DNA from 3 places in the Pantoea sp. S-LA4 genome. Region 3 is predicted to be linked to each of the others. Evidence: predicted binding sites of a transcription regulator. Region 3 holds the regulator's gene; each other region holds the start of a gene.

Region 1 (7,662 bases), 3.0 Mb from region 3:
TCATCGCCGTTAATCTGTACTGCGTGACCCGACTGATCGGTGTACTGCACCAGCCCGGTTTCTTTATCAATGGTCGGCTTACCTTCGGTCATAATCATCCGGCCATCTTTAGTTGCCATCACATAATCTGAACTGCATCCGCTTAACATCGCTGCGGTTAGCGCCACAATTGCTACACCTGCCCATCCTTTCATTACGCCTCATCTCCACACATCATCGACTGCAAAAAGTGTAGTAATAAATTGTTTTGCCGGCCGGGTTAATCGTAGGAATCTGAAAATTTGCGGGCGAGCACGCTCGCCCTTGACATTTCTATGCGGTTTTCTTCTTACCGCGCATCAGGTTAAGGCACTCAACCGCCATTGAGAAGAACATGGCAAAATAAATGTAACCTTTTGGTACATGAACCGCGAAACTCTCCAGAATCAGGGTGAAACCGACCAGAATCAGGAAAGCTAACGCCAGCATTTTCACCGACGGATGGCGCTCAACAAACTCACCAATGCTGCGGGCAGCGAACATCATCATCAGCACTGCGATCACTACCGCCGCCATCATGATAAACAGATGATCGGAGAGGCCGATGGCGGTAATCACCGAGTCGAGGCTGAAAATAATATCCAGCAGCATGATCTGTACGATCGCGCCGAGGAACGAATGGACGTTGGATTTCTGTTCCGCTTCGTTACCTTCGATGGTTTCGTGGATCTCCATGCTCGATTTCCACAGCAGGAACAGACCACCGAACAGCAGAATCAGATCGCGGGCAGAGAAGGCGTGGTCCATCAGCGTAAACAGCGGATTGGTCAGTCTGGCCACCCAGGCGATAGAGGCCAGCAGTCCCAGACGCATTAACATCGCGCCCAGTAAACCGATGCGGCGTGCGCTGGCTTGCTGGTGCTTAGGCAGTTTAGCGACCACTAACGACAGGAAAATAATGTTATCAATACCCAGCACCACCTCAAGGATGGTCAGGGTTCCCAGTGCCAGCCAGGCGTTGGGATCGGCAATCCACTCAAACATACCTACATTCAATCCTAAACGAAAATTAAACGGGGATTATACGCACTGAATTTGCTTCTCTCCCACAAAATTGCGCCACGTCAGGTGAGAATGTCATTGCTACAGCAGAAAGTGGCGCGCCAGCAGCGGTCCGGTAAAACTCTTCTTCAGGTAAAAGCCGCGCGGTAAGGTTAGGATCGGTTGACCCTGATCGCCAATCCCTTCGGTCAGCGCTTTACTGTTGGCGGCTTTGGGACGGATCTGCAGCCAGGCGCCGTGGCGGGCGGTGATCTGATCTACCTGACCCAGCACAATCATATCCATCAACTCTTCCCAGTCCTGACGCAGCATCTCATCTTCTTCTGCGTTCGGGCTCCATAACAGCGGTGCCCCGACCCGACGCTGCCGCAGCGGAATATCACGCTGGCCTTCGACCGGGATCCACAACACCCGCGCCAGTTTGTGACGTACGTGGCTGGTCAGCCAGGTAACGCCACTGTTACCGGTAAGCGGGGCAACGCAGACAAAGGTGGTTTCCAGCGGTTTCCCTGTGGCATCAATCGGAATGGTTTTTAGCTCAATACCGAGATGGGCGAAGTCCTGCTCGGCTTTGCTGCCGGCACTGGCCCCGAGCAGCAGTTCCAGCAGCATACCGACCCAGCCTTTATCGCGTTTCAGGTCGGGAGGCATCGTCAGACCGGCCCGATCGGCCAGCGTTTCCAGCGTTAATCCGGCTAACGCCTGCGCCCGGGCCAGCAGGATAGCTTCATCTTCAGGCGGTGCTGGCAGGTGGCTCATGGTGATTACTCATGTTGCTTAAAATTTGCACAGGATGTTGCGCAGTGGGGTTAACTGAACAATTCACTGCGCTGAGTGAGGATAATAACATGATAGATCGTGCTTTTTTCAGCGGATCTCGCGGGCAATGAAAGGGGTGCTTGCAGGTTATCCCAACTTACTCGCAACAATGAACAGGATCTCATACCCGGTTATCCACAGAAAAGTGGGATAACCCGCCAGCCTGTGCGGTACTGGTTCCATTTACAGCCTTGACTTTGCCGTTTTTGACGCTAATTTCACCGCTCTGACCTAAGGCTGAGCGATCTGTTGTGGATAACCTGCTAAGCGATTAAAATTCATCCAACTGTAAAGAGTGGACAGTTTTGTCGGGGGTTAATCGCCGTGATAATTTGTTTATTCTTCAATTTTATCTATTATAATCAACCTGATATGGAATAATGGATTTTTCATCTGCCTGAAACGTTCAGCAAGGTTATTCAGTTAACTCCCGCGTTCTGCACAAAGCTATCCACAGAAAAGGTGAATAAGATCGATTTTTCTGAAGGGGATTGTTCATAACTAGCGGCTTCTCTGTGAGTTATCCCGGAGTTTTACGCTTAACACCCCGTGAATCCAGTGGTTTACCGCCTGTAAGGAGTGTGAAACAATCAGCCTATTCAAATTTAGCTTTGAGGTAGTCCGGTGATCGATGATGATGGCTACCGCCCGAATGTTGGTATCGTAATTTGTAACAGGCAGGGACAAGTGTTATGGGCCAGGCGCTTTGGACAGCACTCCTGGCAATTTCCTCAGGGAGGCATCAATCCCGGTGAAACCGCTGAACAGGCGATGTATCGCGAACTGTTCGAAGAAGTGGGGTTACACCGTAAAGATGTTCGAATACTTGCATCTACCCGTAACTGGTTGCGCTACAAGTTGCCAAAACGTTTGGTGCGTTGGGACACAAAGCCGGTATGTATCGGCCAGAAACAAAAGTGGTTTCTTCTGCAGTTAATGTCTAATGACGCGGATATCAATGTGCAGCACAGCAGCACGCCTGAGTTTGACGGCTGGCGCTGGGTGAGCTTCTGGTATCCGGTGCGTCAGGTTGTCTCCTTCAAACGCGACGTCTACCGTCGGGTGATGAAGGAATTCGCTGGCGTGGTGATGTCTATGCAGGAGAGTGCGGGGCAGCGAAACAATCCTGCCCATCGACGTAAGAGAGGATAGGCCACGCCCTTTATGCTCACTCAGTTGCGCGAAATTGTAGAAAAAGTGGCGAGTGCGCCGCGTCTGAATGAAGCACTCGACATTCTGGTCAATGAGATCTGTCTGGCGATGGAAACGGAAGTCTGTTCCGTTTACCTCGCCGATCACGATCGTCGCTGCTATTACCTGATGGCGACGCGCGGCCTGAAAAAGCCGCGTGGCCGCACCGTGACGCTGGCGTTCGACGAAGGCATCGTCGGTTTAGTCGGTCGTCTGGCCGAGCCGATCAACCTCGCCGACGCGCAAAGTCATCCCAGTTTTAAATATATCCCCGCGGTGAAAGAGGAGCGCTATCGCTCCTTCCTCGGCGTGCCAATCATCAGCCGTCGCCAGCTACTGGGCGTGCTGGTGGTACAGCAGCGTGAACATCGTCAGTTTGATGAGAGCGAAGAGTCGTTTCTGGTCACGCTGGCCACGCAGATGGCGGCGCTGCTGTCGCAATCCCAGATGGGGCAGCTGTTTGGTCAGTTCCGTCAGACCCGGATACGCGCCATCGCCGCCGCGCCAGGCGTGGCGGTAGCACCGGGCTGGGTCGATGAGACGCAGCCGCTGCTCGATCAGGTCTCCGCGGCCTCAACGCTGGATGTTCAGCGTGAGCGTGAACGCCTGTCGCTCGCCATGAGCGAAGCCGCCAGCGAATTTCGCCGTTTCAGCAAGCGTTTCAGTGCCAGCGTGCAGAAAGAGAGCGCGGCGATCTTTGACCTCTATTCCCACCTGTTAACCGATGCCCGTCTGAAGAAAGATCTGTTCGATGAGATCGAACGCGGATCGGTGGCGGAGTGGGCGGTTAAACAGGTGATCGAGAAGTTTGCCGAACAGTTCGCCAGCCTGACCGACAGCTATCTGCGGGAACGCGCGGGTGATCTGCGCGTGCTGGGTCAGCGTCTGTTATTCCATCTCGATGATTCGCTGGTCGGCACCAACGCCTGGCCGGAGCGGTTTGTGCTGGTGGCGGATGAACTGACTGCCACCTCGCTGGCGGAGCTGCCGCACGAGCGGCTGGCTGGGGTGGTGGTGCGCGACGGTGCCGCTAACTCCCATGCGGCGATCCTGACGCGTGCCATGGGTATCCCGACGGTCATGGGTGCTGATATCCTGCCGCATCAGCTGAATAAGCGGCTGCTGATCGTCGATGGTTACCGTGGCGAGCTGTTAATCGATCCCGAACCGGTGCTGGTGCAGGAGTATCAGCGGCTGATCAGCGAAGAGAACGCGCTGAGCAAAACGGCCGAAGGGGTCGTCGATCAACCCGGTGAGCTGAAAAGCGGCGAGCGGGTGCAGGTGATGCTGAACGCCGGATTAAGTCCGGAGCATGAACAGGCGCTCGGCAGCTGGGTTGACGGCATCGGCCTCTATCGCACCGAAATCCCATTTATGCTGCAGAACGGCTTCCCGTCAGAAGAGGAACAGGTGGCACAGTATCAGGGCATGTTGCAGCTGTTTCACAACAAGCCGGTCACGCTGCGCACCCTTGATGTGGGCGCGGATAAACAGCTGCCCTACATGCCGATCAGTGAAGAGAATCCCTGCCTGGGCTGGCGCGGTATCCGCCTGACGCTCGACCAGCCGGAAATTTTCCTGGTCCAGGTGCGTGCCATGCTGCGGGCGAATGCGGCCTCCGGCAACCTCAGTATTCTGTTGCCGATGATCAGTCATATCGACGAAATCGACGAGGCGAAACGGCTGATCGATCGTGCCGGTCGCGAAGTGGAAGAGATGCTGGGCTACACCATCCCCACGCCGCGCATCGGTATCATGATTGAAGTGCCGTCGATGCTGTTTATGATCCCGCATCTGGCGTCGCGCGTCGACTTTGTCTCGGTCGGCACCAACGATCTGACCCAGTATCTGCTGGCGGTGGACCGCAATAACACCCGCGTGGCCAATCTCTACGACTCGCTGCACCCGGCGATGCTGCGCGCCCTGCACGCTATCGCCCGCGAAGCCCGTCAGGCCAATCTTGAACTCTGCCTGTGTGGTGAAATGGCAGGCGATCCGATGTGTGTCGCGCTGCTGGTGGGGATGGGGTATCACCATCTCAGCATGAACGGTAAAAATGTGCCGCGCGTGAAATACCTGCTGCGCCATCTGGATCAGGAAGAAGCGCAGAAGCTCAGTGAACAGGGAATGAATGCGCATACCGCTACCGAGGTTCGCCATCTGGTCTCTACCTTTATGGAGCGGCGTGGACTGGGCGGTCTGATCCGCGGAGGCCGCTAAGCGTTATCCGCATTTACATTTCGGCGTCAACTGACAAAACCGGCTGTGCTATGATGCGCAGCCTTAATTTATGTGCCTGTTAACGCCCTTTTTTCAGGGCCGAAGAATAGACGGTGAATGATGAATAACGGCTATATTGCATTTCCGCAGTTCGATCCGGTGATCTTCTCTATCGGACCGGTTTCGCTGCACTGGTACGGTCTGATGTATCTGGTCGGCTTTGTTTTCGCCATGTGGCTGGCGGTGCGTCGCGCCAACAAGCCCGGCAGCGGCTGGAAAAAAGAGGAAGTGGAAAACCTGCTGTATGCCGGTTTCCTCGGCGTGTTCCTTGGCGGCCGTATCGGTTACGTGCTGTTCTACAATTTACCGCTGTTCCTGGAAAATCCGCTCTATCTGTTCAAAGTCTGGGATGGCGGCATGTCATTCCACGGTGGCCTGATTGGGGTGATAGTGGTGATGCTGGTCTTTGCTCGCCGCACTAAACGCCATTTCTTCCAGGTGGCTGATTTCATCGCCCCGCTGATCCCGTTTGGTCTCGGTGCAGGCCGTCTTGGCAACTTCATTAACGGCGAGCTGTGGGGCCGTGTCGATCCGGGGTTCCCGTTTGCCATGCTGTTCCCAGGCTCACGCAGCGAAGATGTCGCGCTGGCCGCCACCAACCCACAATATCAGGCGCTGCTCAATACCTACGGCGTGCTGCCACGTCATCCTTCGCAGCTTTATGAACTGATTCTTGAAGGGGTGGTGCTGTTCATCATTCTTAACCTGTTTATTCGTAAGCCGCGCCCGATGGGCAGCGTCTCTGGCCTGTTCCTGATCGGTTACGGCGCATTCCGTATTATCGTCGAGTTCTTCCGCCAGCCGGATGCCCAGCTTGGCCTGTTTGAAGGCGGAATCAGTATGGGGCAGATTCTCTCCGTCCCCATGATTATTGCCGGTATTGCCATGATGATCTGGGCCTATCGTCGTCGTCCACAGCCACAATTTCGTGAGGAAAAATGAAACAGTATCTGGACCTGATGCAACATGTGCTGAATGAAGGCACGCCAAAAGCTGACCGTACCGGAACCGGCACGCTTTCAATTTTTGGTCACCAGATGCGTTTCAATCTGCAGGATGGGTTTCCGCTGGTCACCACGAAAAAATGCCATATCCGATCCATCATTCATGAGCTGCTGTGGTTCCTGAAAGGTGACACCAACATCGGTTACCTGAAGGAGAATAATGTCTCAATCTGGGATGAGTGGGCGGATGAACAGGGCGATCTTGGCCCGGTTTATGGCAAGCAGTGGCGTAGCTGGGGCACCGCCAGCGGCGAAGAGATTGACCAGATCAGCAAAGTGATCGAGCAACTGAAACGCGACCCTGACTCACGCCGGATCATCGTCTCAGCCTGGAACGTGGGTGAACTGGATCAGATGGCGCTGGCACCGTGCCACGCCTTCTTCCAGTTCTACGTGGCTGACGGCAAGCTCTCATGCCAGCTTTATCAGCGCTCCTGCGACATCTTCCTGGGTCTGCCGTTCAACATTGCCAGTTATGCGCTGCTGGTGCATATGGTGGCGCAGCAGTGCGACCTGCAGGTCGGTGACTTCGTCTGGACCGGCGGAGATACCCACCTCTACAGTAACCATCTGGAGCAGGCGCGCCTGCAGCTGACCCGCGAGCCGCGTCCGCTGCCGAAGCTGGTCATTAAGCGTAAACCCGCTTCGTTGTTTGACTATCAGTTCGATGATTTCGACATTGAAGGTTACGATCCGCATCCGGCCATTAAGGCGCCGGTCGCGATTTAACCCATGCAAATGAAAAAGCCCCGGTGATGCTCTGCACGCCGGGGCTTTTTTTATGCCTGAGCGGTAAAAATATGCGGCACGGCTCGCAGCGTCATGCCACTGAATGTCTGATGATCGTTATCTCTGCGATGTCGTTTCCAGCCTCTCAACAGCCCGCTTGTTCCCGCTTTCATCACCCGGCACGCTAGCGCCATGAAAAGATACCCGTTACGCGGTTTTACCCTGCCGGAACTGCTGGTGGTGATGGTGATCGCCGGCATCCTGAGCCTCGGTGCACTTCACGGCTGGCAGCGCTGGCAGCAACGGCAGCAGCTGCGCGATACCGCCCAGCAGCTGCAGGGATTTCTGTTGCGGCTGCGTGCTCAGGCGTTCCGGCAAAATCGTGACCTGATCCTCTGGTCACGTGCGGGCCAACCCTGGTGTCTTGGCAGCGGCAGTCCGCCATCAGGGCCATGTCAGGCAGGAAAGCGGCTGCATTTCGTCGCACCGTACTCTGACGTAACCTTGTACGAATTACGCGGTGAGCCGGGTTTTTACGGTCGTCGCAACGTAGCCAGAGCAGGCAGCCTTGAGCTGGGTAATGACGCAGGCCGGCTGC
Region 2 (7,662 bases), 4.0 Mb from region 3:
GGAGGTGGCCCAGGGCACGAATCCCATAAACAACATCACCGCCGCGGCCAGGATCAGTCCGGCTGGCAGGAAGACGCGCGGATTCGAGCGATCGGATACTGAGCCCATGATGAATTTCGAGAAGCCATAGGCGATCGAAATGCCTGACAGGGCGAAACCGAGATCGCCACGTGAAAAGCCTTGCTCGACCAGATAGGGCATCGCGAGCGCAAAGTTTTTTCTGACCAGATAGTAGGCGGCATAGCCAAAAAAGATCCCAATAAAAATTTGCCAGCGCAGACGACGGTAGAGCGGATCGACGCGATCCGCTGCTACCTGCGGCTGACGTGGTGCAGGTTTAAAAATACTCAGCATCAGTGAGGCCCTCCAGGGCACATTATGGTTTTTTACATTCCCAGCGGTGGGGTCAAAAAAAGACAAAAAGAAATGGCGACGTGATGTTCCATTTCGCGCAAAGAATAAAATTAGTGACCTGACGTTACTGTGATGCGTGACACATTTGTTACAGTTTTATTACAGCGCCGAGCGAAAGTGATCACCATATGGTTTATTTCGCGCATTCGGGGAAAAACGTCGCCAGCAGGAGACGGGGATGTTACAGCGGGGTTGAGCTGTTGCAGCAGTTGCGCATTGTTTGCTTTAAAAGTTATCGGATGTAAACCAGATAGTGCAGCTGATCGACAGCACATTGTTTACACTGACGCTCTGTTAACTTCGGGGTCGTTACCGTGTTCTTATTGATCATCACCACTATTCTGTGGGCTTTTTCGTTCAGCCTGATTGGCGAGTATCTTGCCGGCCAGGTAGACAGCTGGTTTTCTGTACTGATGCGCCTGGCGCTGGCCGCAATAGTCTTTTTGCCTTTTCTGCGCTGGCGCGGTTACCGTCCCTCAACTCTGCTGCTCTATATGCTGGTCGGGATGTTGCAGTTAGGAGTGATGTATCTGCTGAGCTTTGAAGCCTACCTCTATCTCAGCGTGTCGGAATTTTTGCTGTTTACGGTGATGACGCCGCTCTATGTGACCCTGATCTATGACCTGATTAGCCGCCGTCCGCTGCGGATCGGCTATATCTTCAGCGCGCTGCTGGCGGTCGCCGGGGCGGCCATTATCCGCTATGACAAGGTCAGCGATAATTTCTGGGTTGGCCTGCTGCTGGTGCAGCTGGCGAACATCTGCTTTGCTGCCGGTATGGTGGGGTACAAGCGTCTGCAGGAGACCCGTCCGATGCCGCAGCACACCGCCTTTTCCTGGTTCTACCTTGGCGCAGTGGTGATTGCGGTCATCGCCTGGTTCATCTGGGGCAATCCGCAGAAACTCCCGACCACCTCGCTGCAATGGGGCATTCTGGTCTGGCTGGGCGTGGCCGCTTCGGGTCTCGGCTACTTTATGTGGAACTATGGTGCGACCCAGGTTGATGCCGGCACGCTGGGCATCATGAATAACATGCACGTCCCCGCCGGACTGCTGGTTAACCTGGCGATCTGGCAGGAGAAGCCGCACTGGCCGAGCTTTATCGCCGGCGCGCTGGTGATCCTCGCCTCGCTGTGGGTGCATAAGCGCTGGGTGGTGGGGCGCAGTGACCGGTTATAAGGTGAAATGGGTGCGCTGACACCGGTAAATAGCGGCTGTTGCATAGGTGCGGCCTTCCGGGCTGGCGCGCCTGATCGCAAGGAATCTCACCTCCCTGTGGGTCGGCCGGGCCATCCGGCCCGGACGCTTCGCTCTTCTGACGCGCCAGCCCTGGAGGGGTGACAGCATCATCGCGGTTAAACCGGGGATCAGAGCGAACATGAAAGAGGAGAGGGCGGGCTGAGAAGTATAGCGTCCGCCGCCGGGACAAAAACGGCGGCCGGCGCTCCAGAGATGCATTGACGCCGGCTTTACGCAGCAGCGCTCTATTGCCGACGGGATGACACGATATCAGGCAGGCTTCCCATTCTTAGGGCGCTGAATCATCGCCAGGCCTTTCAGGAAGTTACGCAGAATCTGGTCGCCGCACTCACGGTAATTTTTGTGGTCAGGTTTGCGGAAAATCGCACCGATTTCTGCCTGCGAAACGGTGAAACTGGCGCGTTTCAGCACTTCAGGGATATCCGTGGTTTTCAGATCAAAGGCGATGCGCAACTTCTTCATAAAGATGTTGTTATTCATCTTGCGCTCAATGGAAGGAGCCGGCATCTCTTCACTTTTGCCACGACGGTAAAAGATCAGGCCGTTAAGAAAGTAGCCCATCAGCACATCGGGGCAGGGACGAAACGCGGCATCTTCATCTTTTTTCAGCCACGCCTGGATATCCGTCTGCGGGACTTCACACTGCGCCAGCGCAAAAATTTCCACCATTTTGGCATCGCTCAGATCGAGCATATAGCGCACGCTGCGCAGAATATCGTTGTTAGTCATGGTGAGATCTTCTCATGGTCAGTCGACAGGCTGCGCATTATAGGGGATTTTACTGTTGCTCGCGCAGGTTTGTACCTCGCGACTTACCGCTGCATTAACGCGGCAGGCTGCAGCGCATCCCGCACAAAGGGCAGATGTTCGCAGGCGTGCTGGCGGGCAAAGCGGATAAAGGCTTCCAGCACCGGCTGACGCTGCTCGCCATCGCGCACTGCGGCATAAAGACGGCTCCACAGCCCGTCGCCCAGCGTTTTGGTCACCACCAGTCCCTGCTTCTCAAAACTCTCCACCACCCAGTGCGGCAGCGCCGCAATGCCCATCCGCGCCGAGACCATCTGGATCATCAGCAGGGTGTTATCGACGTTTTTCAGCGCCGGGCTGACGCCAGCTGGCTGCAGGAAGTGACGCCAGATATCGAGGCGCTGACGCTGCACCGGATAGATCATCAGCACCTCGTCGGCCAGATCCTCGGGTGCGATATGTTCAACCTGCGCCAGCGGATGATCCGGTGCCAGCACCAGTCGCACCTCAAAATCAAACATCGGCGAATAGAACAGCCCGGAGCGCGCCAGGATATCGGAGGTCAGCACCACATCCAGCTCGCCCTGCTGCAGCGCAGGCTGCGGATCAAAGGTGACGCCTGATTTGAAATCCATCACCACCTGCGGCCAGCTCTGACGGAAATTATCCAGCGCTGGCGTCAGCCACTGGATGCAGCTATGGCACTCAATCGCCACTCGTAAGGTGGTCTGCTGTGGTTCATGGCAGGCCTGCAACGCCTGCTGGATCTGCGGCAGCACCTGTTCGGCTAGCTGCAGCAGGATGTCGCCCTGTGGCGTGAAGCGCAGCGGCTGACTTTTACGCACGAACAGGCGGAATCCCAGCCGCTGTTCCAGATCGCTGAACTGGTGGGACAACGCCGATTGCGTCTGATGAAGCTGGGATGCCGCCGCCGCCAGCGAACCTGTATTACGCAGAGCCTGAAGCGTCCGCAGGTGCTTGAGTTCGATCATGAGAGTCCTTCACATCGAAAATGAACATATTGCGCTTGAGGAACATACAGTACCCGCAGATTATAGCGGTGTAAACATCTGGACGGCTAAACATCTTTGGCTGTCAGCCAAAGTGAAAGATTATCTGGAGAACAGCGAATGACAATCCTCAACCATACCCTCGGTTTTCCCCGTGTTGGCCTGCGTCGCGAACTGAAAAAAGCGCAGGAGAGCTACTGGGCCGGTAACAGCAGCCAGCAGGATTTGCTGGCGGTGGGCCGTGAGCTGCGGGCGCGTCACTGGCAGCAACAGAAAGAGGCGGGCATCGATCTGCTGCCGGTGGGCGACTTCGCCTGGTACGACCATGTGCTGACCACCAGCCTGATGCTGGGCAACGTGCCGGCGCGCCATCAGAATAAAGACGGCTCGGTTGATCTGGATACGCTGTTTCGTCTGGGCCGTGGCCGGGCACCGACCGGTGAGCCGGCGGCGGCGGCTGAGATGACCAAATGGTTTAACACTAACTACCACTACATTGTGCCTGAGTTCACCCAGGGCCAGACTTTCAGACTGGCCTGGACCCAGTTGCTGGATGAAGTCGATGAGGCGCTGGCGCTGGGCCACAACATCAAGCCAGTGCTGCTGGGACCGATCACCTATCTGTGGCTGGGTAAGGTGAAAGGCGAGCCGTTTGACCGCCTCTCGCTGCTGCAGGCGATTCTGCCGGTCTACCAGCAAGTCCTGGCGGAACTGGCGAAACGTGACATCGAATGGGTGCAGATTGATGAACCGGCGCTGGCGCTGGAGCTGCCGCAGTCATGGCGTGAGGCGTTCAGGCCCGCCTTTGATGCGCTACAGGGGCAGAGTAAACTGCTGCTGACCACCTATTTCGACAGCATCGGACAGAACATTGAGGTGATCCGTGAGCTGCCGGTGCAGGGGCTGCATGTCGATCTGGTACACGGCCGGGATGATATTCAGCAACTGAATCAGCAATTACCGGCCAGCTGGCTGCTGTCGCTGGGGGTGATCAACGGACGTAACGTCTGGCGTGCCGATCTGAGCCGCTGGTTTACGCGTCTGCAGCCGCTGATCGCCCAGCGCGCGCAGCTGTGGATTGGCTCCTCCTGCTCGTTGCTGCACAGTCCGATCGACCTGAGCGTCGAGACGCGGCTGGATGAGGAAGTGAAAAGCTGGTTCGCCTTCGCGCTGCAGAAATGCACCGAGCTTTCACTGCTGACGCAGGCGCTCAACCGCAACGATGCCGCGTCACTGGAGGCCTGGAGCGCGCCGATTCGGGCCCGTGCGCACTCCAGTCGCGTGCATAATGCCGCGGTCAGTCAGCGTTTGCAGGCCATCACGCCGCAGGACAGCGAACGTCACAGCCGTTACAGCGAGCGGGCAAAAGCACAGCGCCAGCGCTTTAATCTGCCTGCCTGGCCAACCACCACTATCGGCTCTTTCCCGCAGACGCCGGAAATTCGCGGCCTGCGTCTCGATTTTAAACAGGGCCGCCTCGACAGCCATCATTACCGCACCGGCATCGCTGAGCACATCAGACAGGCGATCGCTGAGCAGGAGCGGCTGGGGCTGGATGTGCTGGTACATGGCGAAGCGGAACGCAACGACATGGTTGAATACTTCGGCGAACATCTGGATGGGTTTGTTTTTACCCAGAATGGCTGGGTACAGAGCTATGGCTCACGCTGCGTGAAACCGCCGGTGATCATCGGTGACGTCAGCCGGCCGGAAGCGATTACCGTTGAATGGGCGAAATATGCCCAGTCGCTGACCGACAAGCCGGTGAAAGGGATGCTGACCGGCCCGGTGACGATTCTGTGCTGGTCTTTCCCGCGCGAAGATGTGTCGCGTGAAACCATCGCGAAACAGATTGCGCTGGCGCTGCGTGATGAAGTCGCCGATCTGGAAAAAGCCGGTATTGGCATTATCCAGATTGATGAACCAGCGCTGCGCGAAGGGTTGCCGCTGCATCAGTCTGACTGGGCTGCCTATCTGAGCTGGGCGGTCGAGGCTTTCCGCCTGAATGCAGCGGTGGCGCGGGATGAAACCCAGATTCACACCCATATGTGTTACTGCGAGTTTAACGACATCATGGATTCTATCGCGGCGCTGGATGCGGATGTGATTACCATTGAAACCTCACGCTCCGACATGGATCTGCTGGCGTCGTTTGAACACTTTGACTATCCGAATGAAATCGGTCCGGGCGTCTACGATATTCATTCGCCTAACGTACCGAGCGTCGAGTGGATGGAAGCGCTGTTACGGAAAGCGGCGAAGCGGATTCCGGAAGCGCGTTTGTGGGTGAACCCGGACTGCGGATTGAAAACGCGCGGCTGGACCGAGACGCGGCAGGCGCTGGCAAACATGGTGACGGCGGCGAAGAAGCTGCGTGATGAAACAGCATAAAAACGGGTCAGAACGGCGAGGCTGTTACGATATCGGGGCGCACAGCGCCCCTTTTTTGCTTATTGCGATGCGACGCCATACTGCCTGAACCAGGCCAGCATCCGCGCCCAGCCATCACTGGCAGATTCAGCATGATAGCTCGGACGGTAGTCAGCATTAAAGGCATGTCCGGCTTCGGGATAGACGATGATCTCCGCGGTGGCATTGGCCGCGTGCAGCGCCTGACGCATCTGCTCAACGCTCTCCAGCGGAATCCCCTCATCCTGTCCACCGTATAAACCTAACACCGGGGCGCTAAGATCGACGGCGACATCGATAGGATGCTTCTGCTGCTTCATGGTCCGATCGCCGGTCAGACGTCCATACCAGGCGACGGCCGCGCGCAGTTGCGGATTGTGCGCCGCATAGAGCCAGCTGATGCGGCCGCCCCAGCAGAACCCGGTAATGCCCATACGCCGGATATCGCCGCCGTTACGCGCCGCCCAGTTGGCCGCATGATCAAGATCGGACAGCACCTGTGTATCGGGCACTTTGCTCACCAGCTCGCTGAACAGGGTCGGGATATCGTGGTAATCGTTGGGATCGCCTTCGCGGAAGTAGAGTTCCGGAGCGATAGCCAGATAGCCTTCCAGCGCCAGACGGCGGCAGATATCACGGATGTGTTCATGGACGCCAAAGATCTCCTGCACCACCAGCACCACCGGTAACGGACCGTCGGCAGATTTCGGTCTGGCATAAAAGGCGGGCATATTTTCGCCCTGGCTTGGCACTGAGGTCTCACCGGCGTGAATCGCCGGACTGTCGGTAATAATGGTGGTAGAAGCGGTGGGCAGAACGGCAGGCGCAAAGGTCCCTGCCGCGGCTTTTTGTGTCATATTATCACTGGTTTTCATTATTCTCTCCGTGCAAGCAATGGCGCAATCACGTAACTATAGCCTGGCCGGACACCGTGCGAGCCAGACGTCGGGTAACAGAGTCAGCAGCGGACAATACCATCCACCTCTTTAACACTGTGATGAGGCCGACACAGCCCCGGCGAAGCCAATGTCAGCGAAACCGATGTGATATTGTGATAAACATCACATTGTTTTTAGTGATAAATGTAACTTTCATTTTCTTCGGTGAATGCTGTCACATATTTATCGGGCGTGCTGACGTAGAGTGACGCGCTACCTTCCCTTAACAGGAGTCTGAAATGACACAGTCTGACGTTTTCCATCTGGGCCTGACGAAAGCCGATCTGCAGGGCGCCACCCTGGCGATTGTGCCCGGCGATCCGGAGCGCGTGAAGAAGATTGCCGGACTGATGGAGGATGCCACGCATCTGGCCTCACACCGCGAATTTACCAGCTGGCTGGCTAAGCTGGACGGCAAACCGGTGGTGGTCTGCTCAACCGGCATCGGCGGCCCTTCCACCTCTATTGCGGTTGAAGAGCTGGCGCAGCTTGGCGTACGCACCTTCCTGCGCGTGGGCACCACCGGCGCTATCCAGCCGCACATCAACGTTGGCGATGTGCTGGTAACCACCGGGTCAGTGCGTCTTGACGGCGCCAGCCTGCATTTCGCGCCGATGGAGTTCCCGGCCGTGGCCGACTTTGCCTGTACCACGGCGCTGGTGGCCGCAGCAGAAGCCTGTGGCGCGAAGACTCATATCGGCATCACCGCCTCTTCTGACACGTTCTATCCAGGCCAGGAGCGCTACGACACCTTCTCCGGGCGAGTGGTGAATCGCTTCCAGGGATCGATGAAAGAGTGGCAGGAGATGGGCGTCCTCAACTATGAGATGGAATCCGCTACACTGTTAACCATGTGCGCCAGCCAGGGGCTGCGAGCCGGCATGG
Region 3 (7,662 bases):
GAGGTGATTGCGGCTGAACAGGTTGCGGTGCAGGGCGCGATAGCGACAGCACTGCTGTTGCCAGCCGGAACACCGGTTTACCGCATTCGCCGGCTTCGGCGCATTGACGGCCGCGCGGTGCTGTATGTGGAACACTATCTTAATCCGTGTTTTTTTCCCGGCCTGCTTGATGAAGATCTCACCCGCTCACTGACCGATCTCTATGACCAGCGCTACGGCATTCGCTACGGTGGCGCGCGCTTTACCATTCTGCCAGGCCCGTTGCCAGAGATCGCCGCGCCCGCGCTGAACGTTGCCGCTGGCAGCCCGGGCTTACTGATTACCCGGATTAACCGCGATCGGCAAAAGCAGGTCATTGATTGTGATTGCGAATACTGGCGCTACGATGCGTTGTGTGTTGATGTCGAAGCCTAAGCGCCATATTGTGATTCAGGTCACACTCACGCATGATAGCGTCCGCTAATAACTCTCTTCTGAGGCGCTACATGAGTGACAAAAATCCGCTGGCCCGCCACCTTGCGACCGTACTGCAATGGGTGCTGAATCTGGGCCTGCTTAGCCTGGCAATTATCCTGATTGTCTTTCTCGGCAAAGAAACCATTCACCTGGCGAACGTACTGTTCAGTACCGGTGAAGAGTCGTCTTCCTATCTGCTGATTGAGGGAATAGTGATCTATTTCCTCTATTTTGAATTTATTGCGTTGATTGTTAAGTATTTTCAGTCTGGTTATCACTTCCCGTTACGCTATTTTGTCTATATCGGTATCACCGCAATTATCCGCCTGATCATTGTCGATCATAAAAATCCCTTCGATACCCTCTGCTATTCCGCCGCGATTCTGATTCTGGTGGTGACGCTGTGGCTGGCGAACAGCAACCGCCTGAAACGCGAATAAACCCGCTGCCGTCCGCAACGACGGCAGGTGTTCATCGCGCGACTCTGCGTTAAACTGGCGCCCTGAAAATAATTGGGAGTGGTGCTATGTCGCAAGACGCACTCAGCTTATTACGTGCGCTCAACTGGCTTTCACCGACGCAGGCCGCGCTTGCGCCGTCGCTGCTTGACTGGCTGATGGAGGAAGATTCCATGACCCGCCGTTTCGAGCAGCATTGCCAGCAGGTGACGGTAGAGCCGATACGTGAAGGCTTTATTGACGCCAGCGAGTTAGACGATGAACAGGCCCTGTTACCGGACGATAAGCGCTTCTGGCTGCGCGAAGTGCTGCTGTTCGGCGACGGCGTACCCTGGCTGGCTGGCCGCACGCTGGTGCCGGAAAGTACCCTGAATGGCCCGGAAGCGATGCTGCAGCAGCTGGGTACGCGCCCGCTGGGCCGTTATCTGTTCTCCTCATCAACCCTGACCCGTGATTTTATCGAACCGGGCAAAGTTGATGCGCTGTGGGGACGTCGCTCGCGTCTGCGGCTCTCCGGCAAACCGCTGCTGCTGACGGAACTGTTTTTACCGGCTTCGCCGCTTTATCGCGACCTGGCCTGAGGAATCCTGTGGTGGAAAAGAGCTTACATATCAATAAATGGCAGGCCTACAGCCGCCTGATGCGCATTGATAAACCGATCGGCACCTTACTGCTGTTGTGGCCCACCCTGTGGGCATTATGGCTGGCTGATATGGCGATCCCGCCGCTGCCGGTGCTGCTGGTGTTTGTTGCCGGTGTTTTCGTGATGCGTGCAGCGGGCTGCGTCATTAATGACTTTGCCGACCGTAAGGTGGATGGACACGTTGAGCGAACGAAACATCGGCCTTTAGCCAGTGGCGCGGTCACCAGTCGGGAAGCCAGACTGCTGTTCGTGGTACTGGCGCTGGTGGCGTTTGCGCTGGTGCTGACCATGAACCTGATGACGATATTACTCTCGGTGGTCGGTCTGGCGCTCGCCTGGGTTTATCCGTTCATGAAGCGCTATACCCATCTGCCGCAGGTGGTGCTGGGTGCCGCGTTTGGCTGGGCGATCCCGATGGCCTGGGCTGCGGTTAGTGAGTCCTTACCTCTGGTCTGCTGGCTGGTGTTCTTCGCCAACATCTGCTGGACCGTGGCTTATGACACTCTCTATGCGATGGTGGACCGTGACGATGATGTGAAGATTGGCGTCAAGTCGACCGCGATTCTGTTTGGTCGTTTCGACAAGTTAATCATCGGTCTGCTGCAGCTGGCGACGCTGCTGCTAATGGCGTGGGTCGGTATGCTGCTGCAACTCAACGCGGCCTTTTACTGGACGCTGATACTGGCTGCTGCTCTGTTCGTTTATCAACAAAAGCTGATCGTCCGGCGCGAGCGCCCCGCCTGCTTTAAGGCTTTCCTGAACAACAATTATGTCGGGCTGGTACTGTTCCTCGGCGTACTGATGAATACGCCGCCGTTCAGCCAGCTGTTCTGATAGGGGATTCAGGCACCAAAAAGGCGATCCGGGAGGCCGCCAAACCCGATGCAGGATGAATCCGACAGCAATGGATAAGCTCAACGCGCAGGGAATACGGGCAGAAGAGGAAAGCGTCCCGCGCCAGGGAGGGCGCGGGACGAGCAGTCAGGGATGACGCTTTTGCGTCTTTCCTGTCTGACCGTGTTCCCTGAGCAGGCACCGTCTCACGGCGAATCTGACCAGACCTGACCTATAAAAAAGGCGACCTCATGAGGTCGCCTTTTTACTGTACGCTTGTTGTGTCAGTCGTGTGCCACGGCGCTTTCAATGGTCATGCGCACATCGCTGGTGACCAGGTCCGCCAGAATATGCCAGGTCGCCAGCGTCTGCACCACATCGGCATCGCCGCTGTCGCTGATATACCCTTCATCACGCAGCGTCAGCACCAGCGAGGTAAAGACCGCTTTGTCGAAGAACTCCGGCGCGTTGATACCGTGCAGCACCGACAGACGTTGTGCCAGTGTGCGGCTCTCTTTTTCCAGCGTCCCGCGGTTAATCGCCGGCTTCGCACTGAGAATCGAGAAGGTGATGGCATAACGCTGGAGCGTTTCACGCACCCCGGCAGCCAGCAGTTGCAGCGTACGGTAACGGGCCGCCGTAAAGCGCAGCTGGCCATCATCCAGCGTAATCAGGCCCTGACGCGCCAGTTCCTGACTGAGTTCCGTCAGCAGTTGCGGCAGCTCATCGGTCTGCCAGCGCAGGAACAGTTCGCTCTTCAGCATCGGGTAGATCAGGCTCACCTGGCGCAGCAACTCAGCTTCGCTCAGTGTCTGGTGCTGTTGCACAATGGCGGCGATCAGCGACGGCATCACCAGCATGTGGTGAATGTTGTTGCGATAGTAGGTCATCAGCACGGCCTGCTCACGCGGCAGAATGATGATGTCGCCAATGCTGTCTTTCTCGCTTTCAAACTTATTCATGCCCATCGCGTGATCCAGCAGCGCCTCAGCGGAGAGGTCAGGGACGGTGGCATTGGCAGAGTAAGGCACATTACGCAGCAGCTGGGTATAACACTCAAGCTGCTCAATCAGCTGTTCGCGGGTAAGTGAGCGCTGACGTGAGGCGAGCAGCGCGGTCACGCACAGGTTCATGGCGTTGGCCGCGCCCGCTTCATTGATGCGCACCATCAGGCTCGCTGCGATGTCATTGACGGTCGGGGTTAACCAGCTGGGACGCTGCGGCTCAATCGGATCGATGGCGTCACGCCACTCCGGCACCCGCTTGTTAAGGTAGTTAACCAGCGGCAGCGGTTCGCCAAAGTTAACGTAGCCCTGGCCGAGGTTACGCAGCTTACGCAAGCCGTGCACCATCTGCATGAAGCCTTCTTTCTCTTTCGCCGCGCCGCGTAGCTCTTTGGCGTAAGTCCCGACTTCCATCACGTGCTCATAACCGATGTAAATCGGCACCAGGGTAATCGGGCGATTACCGCCGCGCAGCATCGCCTGCAGGGTCATCGCTAAGGTCCCGGTTTTCGGATCGAGCAGACGACCAGTGCGGGAACGACCGCCTTCAACAAAGTATTCCACCGAATAGCCGCGGGTGAACAACTCGCCGAGATACTCACGGAACACCGTGGCATACAGCTTGTTGCCTTTAAAGGTACGACGAATAAAGAACGCGCCCAGACGACGGAAGATCGGTCCGGCTGGCCAGAAGTTGAGGTTGATACCGGCGGCAATGTGCGGCGGCACCAGTCCCTGATGATAGAGCACGTAAGAGAGCAGCAGGTAATCCATGTGGCTGCGATGGCACGGCACGTAGACGATTTCATGTCCATCCTGCGCCAGCTGACGCACTTTTTCGCCGCCGTTAACGTTGATGCCCTGATAGAGACGGCTCCAGAGCCAGCCCATCACGCGATCCGTCACGCGGATCGCTTCATAGGAGAAGTTCGCCGCAATCTCTTCCATCATCTCAACCGCATTCTGCTGCGCTTTTTCATGGGAGATTTTTTTGCTGCGGGCTTCATCTTCGACGGCTTTTTCAATCGCTTTGGACTGCAACAGGCGATTAAACAGATCCTGACGTGCCGGTAAACGCGGGCCAACCGCCGCCAGACGCTGACGGGCAAAGTGAATGCGCGCCACCCGGGCCAGTTTCTGGGCGATCGATTTGTCGGTGCCGTGCTCGGTCGCCATGCGGCGCAGCGAAACGGTCGGCGAGAAACGGACAAAACTGTCGCGTCCGTGCCAGATCACCGCAAAGAACTTTTGCACGCCGTTCAGTACCCGCAGGTGCGGTGCATCTTCGCCCTGAACCTCACGGCCTGGCGCACGACCAAACATCACCGTCACCGGCAGCATCTGGATATCCAGTTTGGGGTTATTGCGATGCAGGTCGAGATAATCGTGAAAAATCTTCACCGATTCGACGCTGGGCACAAAATAGGGGAAGACGCGCGGGCCATCGTGGATAAAAACGTGGCGCGGCAGCAGTGAACCATCAATCTCCAGCGGAGAGAGCGGGTCGGGCAGATGATGCCGCAGGCACTGCGCACGTAAAGTCAGTAAGTCGGCCTTCGAATCGTAAGGCAGAACGTACATAATGGGCCGGGTCGGGTCCAGACCATGTTCAGAAACGGGATCGGCCGGAATGGCCTTACTCTTTACCAAAAACGACAGTGGTAAATTCAGTAATTTGTAATAAAGTTTACGCCAACCTGACATAGACAACATGAAGCCTCTTGTTAGCAAAGCGCCGCAAGCATACCAGAAAGCGCAGCGAAGATCTGTGGTGGTGCCAATTGCACGCAGCCCAGACATTGACGTCAATCCGATGAAAGGGTTCCACCAATATGGCAAATAATGCCACCGGTCTTGTAAGAATTGTGAAAGCCGCAGGTTACTCATGGCAGGGCCTGCGTGCCGCCTGGCAGCATGAAGCGGCTTTTCGGCAGGAAGCGCTGGCCGCGCTGGTCGCCATTATTGTGGCCTGCTGGCTGGATGTCGATATCGTCTCGCGCATCCTGATGATCGGCGCTGTGGTGCTGGTAGTCATCGTTGAAATCCTCAATAGCGCCATCGAGGCGGTTGTGGATCGTATCGGTCAGGAGCGCCATCCGTTAGCCGGTCGGGCAAAAGATATGGGCTCGGCAGCGGTGCTGATCAGTATCTTACTGGCACTGTTTGTCTGGATCGCGCTGCTCTGGACACATTTGCGATAACCCTTCCACAACGCGCCATCTGGCGCGTTTTTGCCTGAGAATCGGTTTCCATTTCGCCAATACCTGTATATACTCACAGCGACTGTATAAACAACCAGGGGGCGGGATGAAAGCATTAACCAGCAGGCAGCAGCAGGTCTATGACCTGATTCGCGACCATATTACTCAAACGGGCATGCCGCCTACGCGTGCAGAAATTGCCGCGCAGCTGGGTTTCCGCTCGCCGAATGCGGCAGAAGAGCATCTTAAAGCGCTGGCACGTAAAGGGGTGATTGAGATTGTCTCTGGCGCCTCGCGCGGTATCCGTCTGTTAATGGAAGAAGAGGCCTCTGAAGGTCTGCCGTTAATTGGCCGGGTCGCTGCCGGTGAGCCGATCATGGCGCAGGAACATATCGAAACTCATTACAAAGTCGATCCGGGCCTGTTCAAACCCTCTGCCGACTTCCTGCTGCGCGTCAGCGGAATGTCGATGAAAGATATCGGGATTATGGATGGCGACCTGCTCGCGGTGCATAAAACCCAGGATGTCCGTAACGGCCAGGTTGTCGTGGCCCGCATTGATGATGAAGTGACGGTGAAACGCTGGAAAAAGCAGGGCGCTATCGTGCATCTCCTGCCGGAAAACAGCGACTTTGATCCGATCGTCGTCGATACGCGCGCGCAGTCACTGACCGTTGAAGGTCTGGCGGTGGGTGTGGTTCGCAACGGCGAGTGGCTCTGAGCCTGATATAACCGCGCATTCGTAGCGTCTGATGCTATTCTGTCGGCCCTAATTTTGTCGCTGCAGCTCCCCTCTCTGCAGCGCTGAGCACGGAACTGCGAATGCGTTTTTTAACGGCTACCGACAAAAAACTCTGGCGGCTCGCGCTGCCGATGATCCTTTCTAACATCACCGTACCCTTACTGGGTGTGGTCGATACCGCTGTCATTGGTCATCTCGACAGCCCGGTCTATCTTGGCGGGGTGGCGGTCGGGACGACAGTCACCAGTTTCCTCTTCATGCTGTTGCTGTTCCTGCGAATGAGTACCACTGGCCTGACGGCGCAGGCATTCGGCGCGGGCGATAAAACGGCACTGGCACGCGCGCTGACCCAGCCTTTAATCATTGCGCTGCTGGCTGGCGTGCTGTTCATCTGTCTGCGTACCCCCATCACCCGCCTGGCGACCTCTCTGATTGGCGGCGATCCCAAGGTTCTGCAACAGGCGACGCTGTTTATTCAGATCCGCTGGCTGAGTGCGCCTGCCACGCTGGCAAACCTGGTGATCCTTGGCTGGCTGCTCGGTGTGCAGTATGCGCGGGCACCGGTCATCCTGCTGGTGGTCGGTAATCTGGTCAATATTGTGCTCGATCTGTGGCTGGTGATGGGGCTGCACTGGGGCGTGGCGGGAGCGGCAACCGCGACCGCACTGGCAGAGTACATCACGCTGGCCGTCGGTGCGGTAATGGTCTGGCGGGTGTTGAAACTGCGCGGCATCACTACGGCAATACTGAAGCAGAGCTGGCGCGGTGATATTCAGCGCCTGCTGCGGCTTAATCGCGACATCATGCTGCGTTCGTTACTGCTGCAGCTCTGTTTTGCCTCACTGACCGTACTGGGCGCGCGCATCGGTCCGCAGGTGGTGGCAGTCAACGCGGTGCTGTTGATGTTTATCACCTTTACCGCCTACGCGCTTGACGGTTTCGCCTATGCGGTGGAAGCCTTTGCCGGCGAAGCACACGGCGCAAAAGATGGCAGCAAATTGCTGCGCGTCTGGCATGCCGCCTGCCGCCAGGCGGTGGTAGTGGCAATCGGTTTTTCGCTGCTCTATGCACTCTGCGGCCCGCACATCGTTGCGCTGCTGACCTCCCTTGAACCGCTGCAACAGGCCGCCGATCGCTATCTGATATGGCAGGTTATTCTGCCGCTGATTGGCGTCTGGTGTTATCTGCTGGATGGCATGTTTATTGGCGCGACCCGTGGCCGGGAGATGCGTAACAGCATGATGATGGCGGCACTCGGCTACTTCCTGACGCTGCTCAGCGTCCCGATACTGGGCAACCACGGATTGTGGCTGGCGGTAACGGT

Evidence for each region. Region 3 encodes LexA, which represses DNA repair genes until DNA is damaged. Its sites were predicted from a motif close to TNCTGTATGTACATACAGNA; they were not measured.
Region 1: the regulator LexA is predicted to act here: its motif matches at 2,032-2,051, upstream of mutH (DNA mismatch repair endonuclease MutH).
Region 2: the regulator LexA is predicted to act here: its motif matches at 3,445-3,464, upstream of metR (HTH-type transcriptional regulator MetR).

The regions. Positions count from the first base shown of each region.
Region 1 is NZ_JBTLRC010000002.1:2,984,037-2,991,698, reverse strand. It holds gene ACX3P5_RS14845 (YgdI/YgdR family lipoprotein) at 1-194, opposite strand, end outside; gene ACX3P5_RS14840 (TerC family protein) at 313-1,023, opposite strand; gene mutH (DNA mismatch repair endonuclease MutH) at 1,123-1,800, opposite strand; gene rppH (RNA pyrophosphohydrolase) at 2,485-3,012, shown strand; gene ptsP (phosphoenolpyruvate--protein phosphotransferase) at 3,025-5,271, shown strand; gene lgt (prolipoprotein diacylglyceryl transferase) at 5,392-6,273, shown strand; gene thyA (thymidylate synthase) at 6,270-7,064, shown strand; gene ACX3P5_RS14810 (prepilin-type N-terminal cleavage/methylation domain-containing protein) at 7,257-7,662, shown strand, end outside.
Region 2 is NZ_JBTLRC010000002.1:4,019,696-4,027,357, forward strand. It holds gene glpT (glycerol-3-phosphate transporter) at 1-354, opposite strand, end outside; gene ACX3P5_RS19685 (carboxylate/amino acid/amine transporter) at 729-1,592, shown strand; gene ACX3P5_RS19690 (YehS family protein) at 1,923-2,402, opposite strand; gene metR (HTH-type transcriptional regulator MetR) at 2,486-3,412, opposite strand; gene metE (5-methyltetrahydropteroyltriglutamate--homocysteine S-methyltransferase) at 3,551-5,821, shown strand; gene ACX3P5_RS19705 (dienelactone hydrolase family protein) at 5,881-6,714, opposite strand; gene udp (uridine phosphorylase) at 7,017-7,662, shown strand, end outside.
Region 3 is NZ_JBTLRC010000002.1:33,758-41,419, forward strand. It holds gene ACX3P5_RS01050 (UTRA domain-containing protein) at 1-414, shown strand, start outside; gene psiE (phosphate-starvation-inducible protein PsiE) at 486-896, shown strand; gene ubiC (chorismate lyase) at 983-1,495, shown strand; gene ubiA (4-hydroxybenzoate octaprenyltransferase) at 1,507-2,391, shown strand; gene plsB (glycerol-3-phosphate 1-O-acyltransferase PlsB) at 2,676-5,099, opposite strand; gene ACX3P5_RS01075 (diacylglycerol kinase) at 5,228-5,596, shown strand; gene lexA (transcriptional repressor LexA) at 5,703-6,317, shown strand; gene dinF (MATE family efflux transporter DinF) at 6,419-7,662, shown strand, end outside.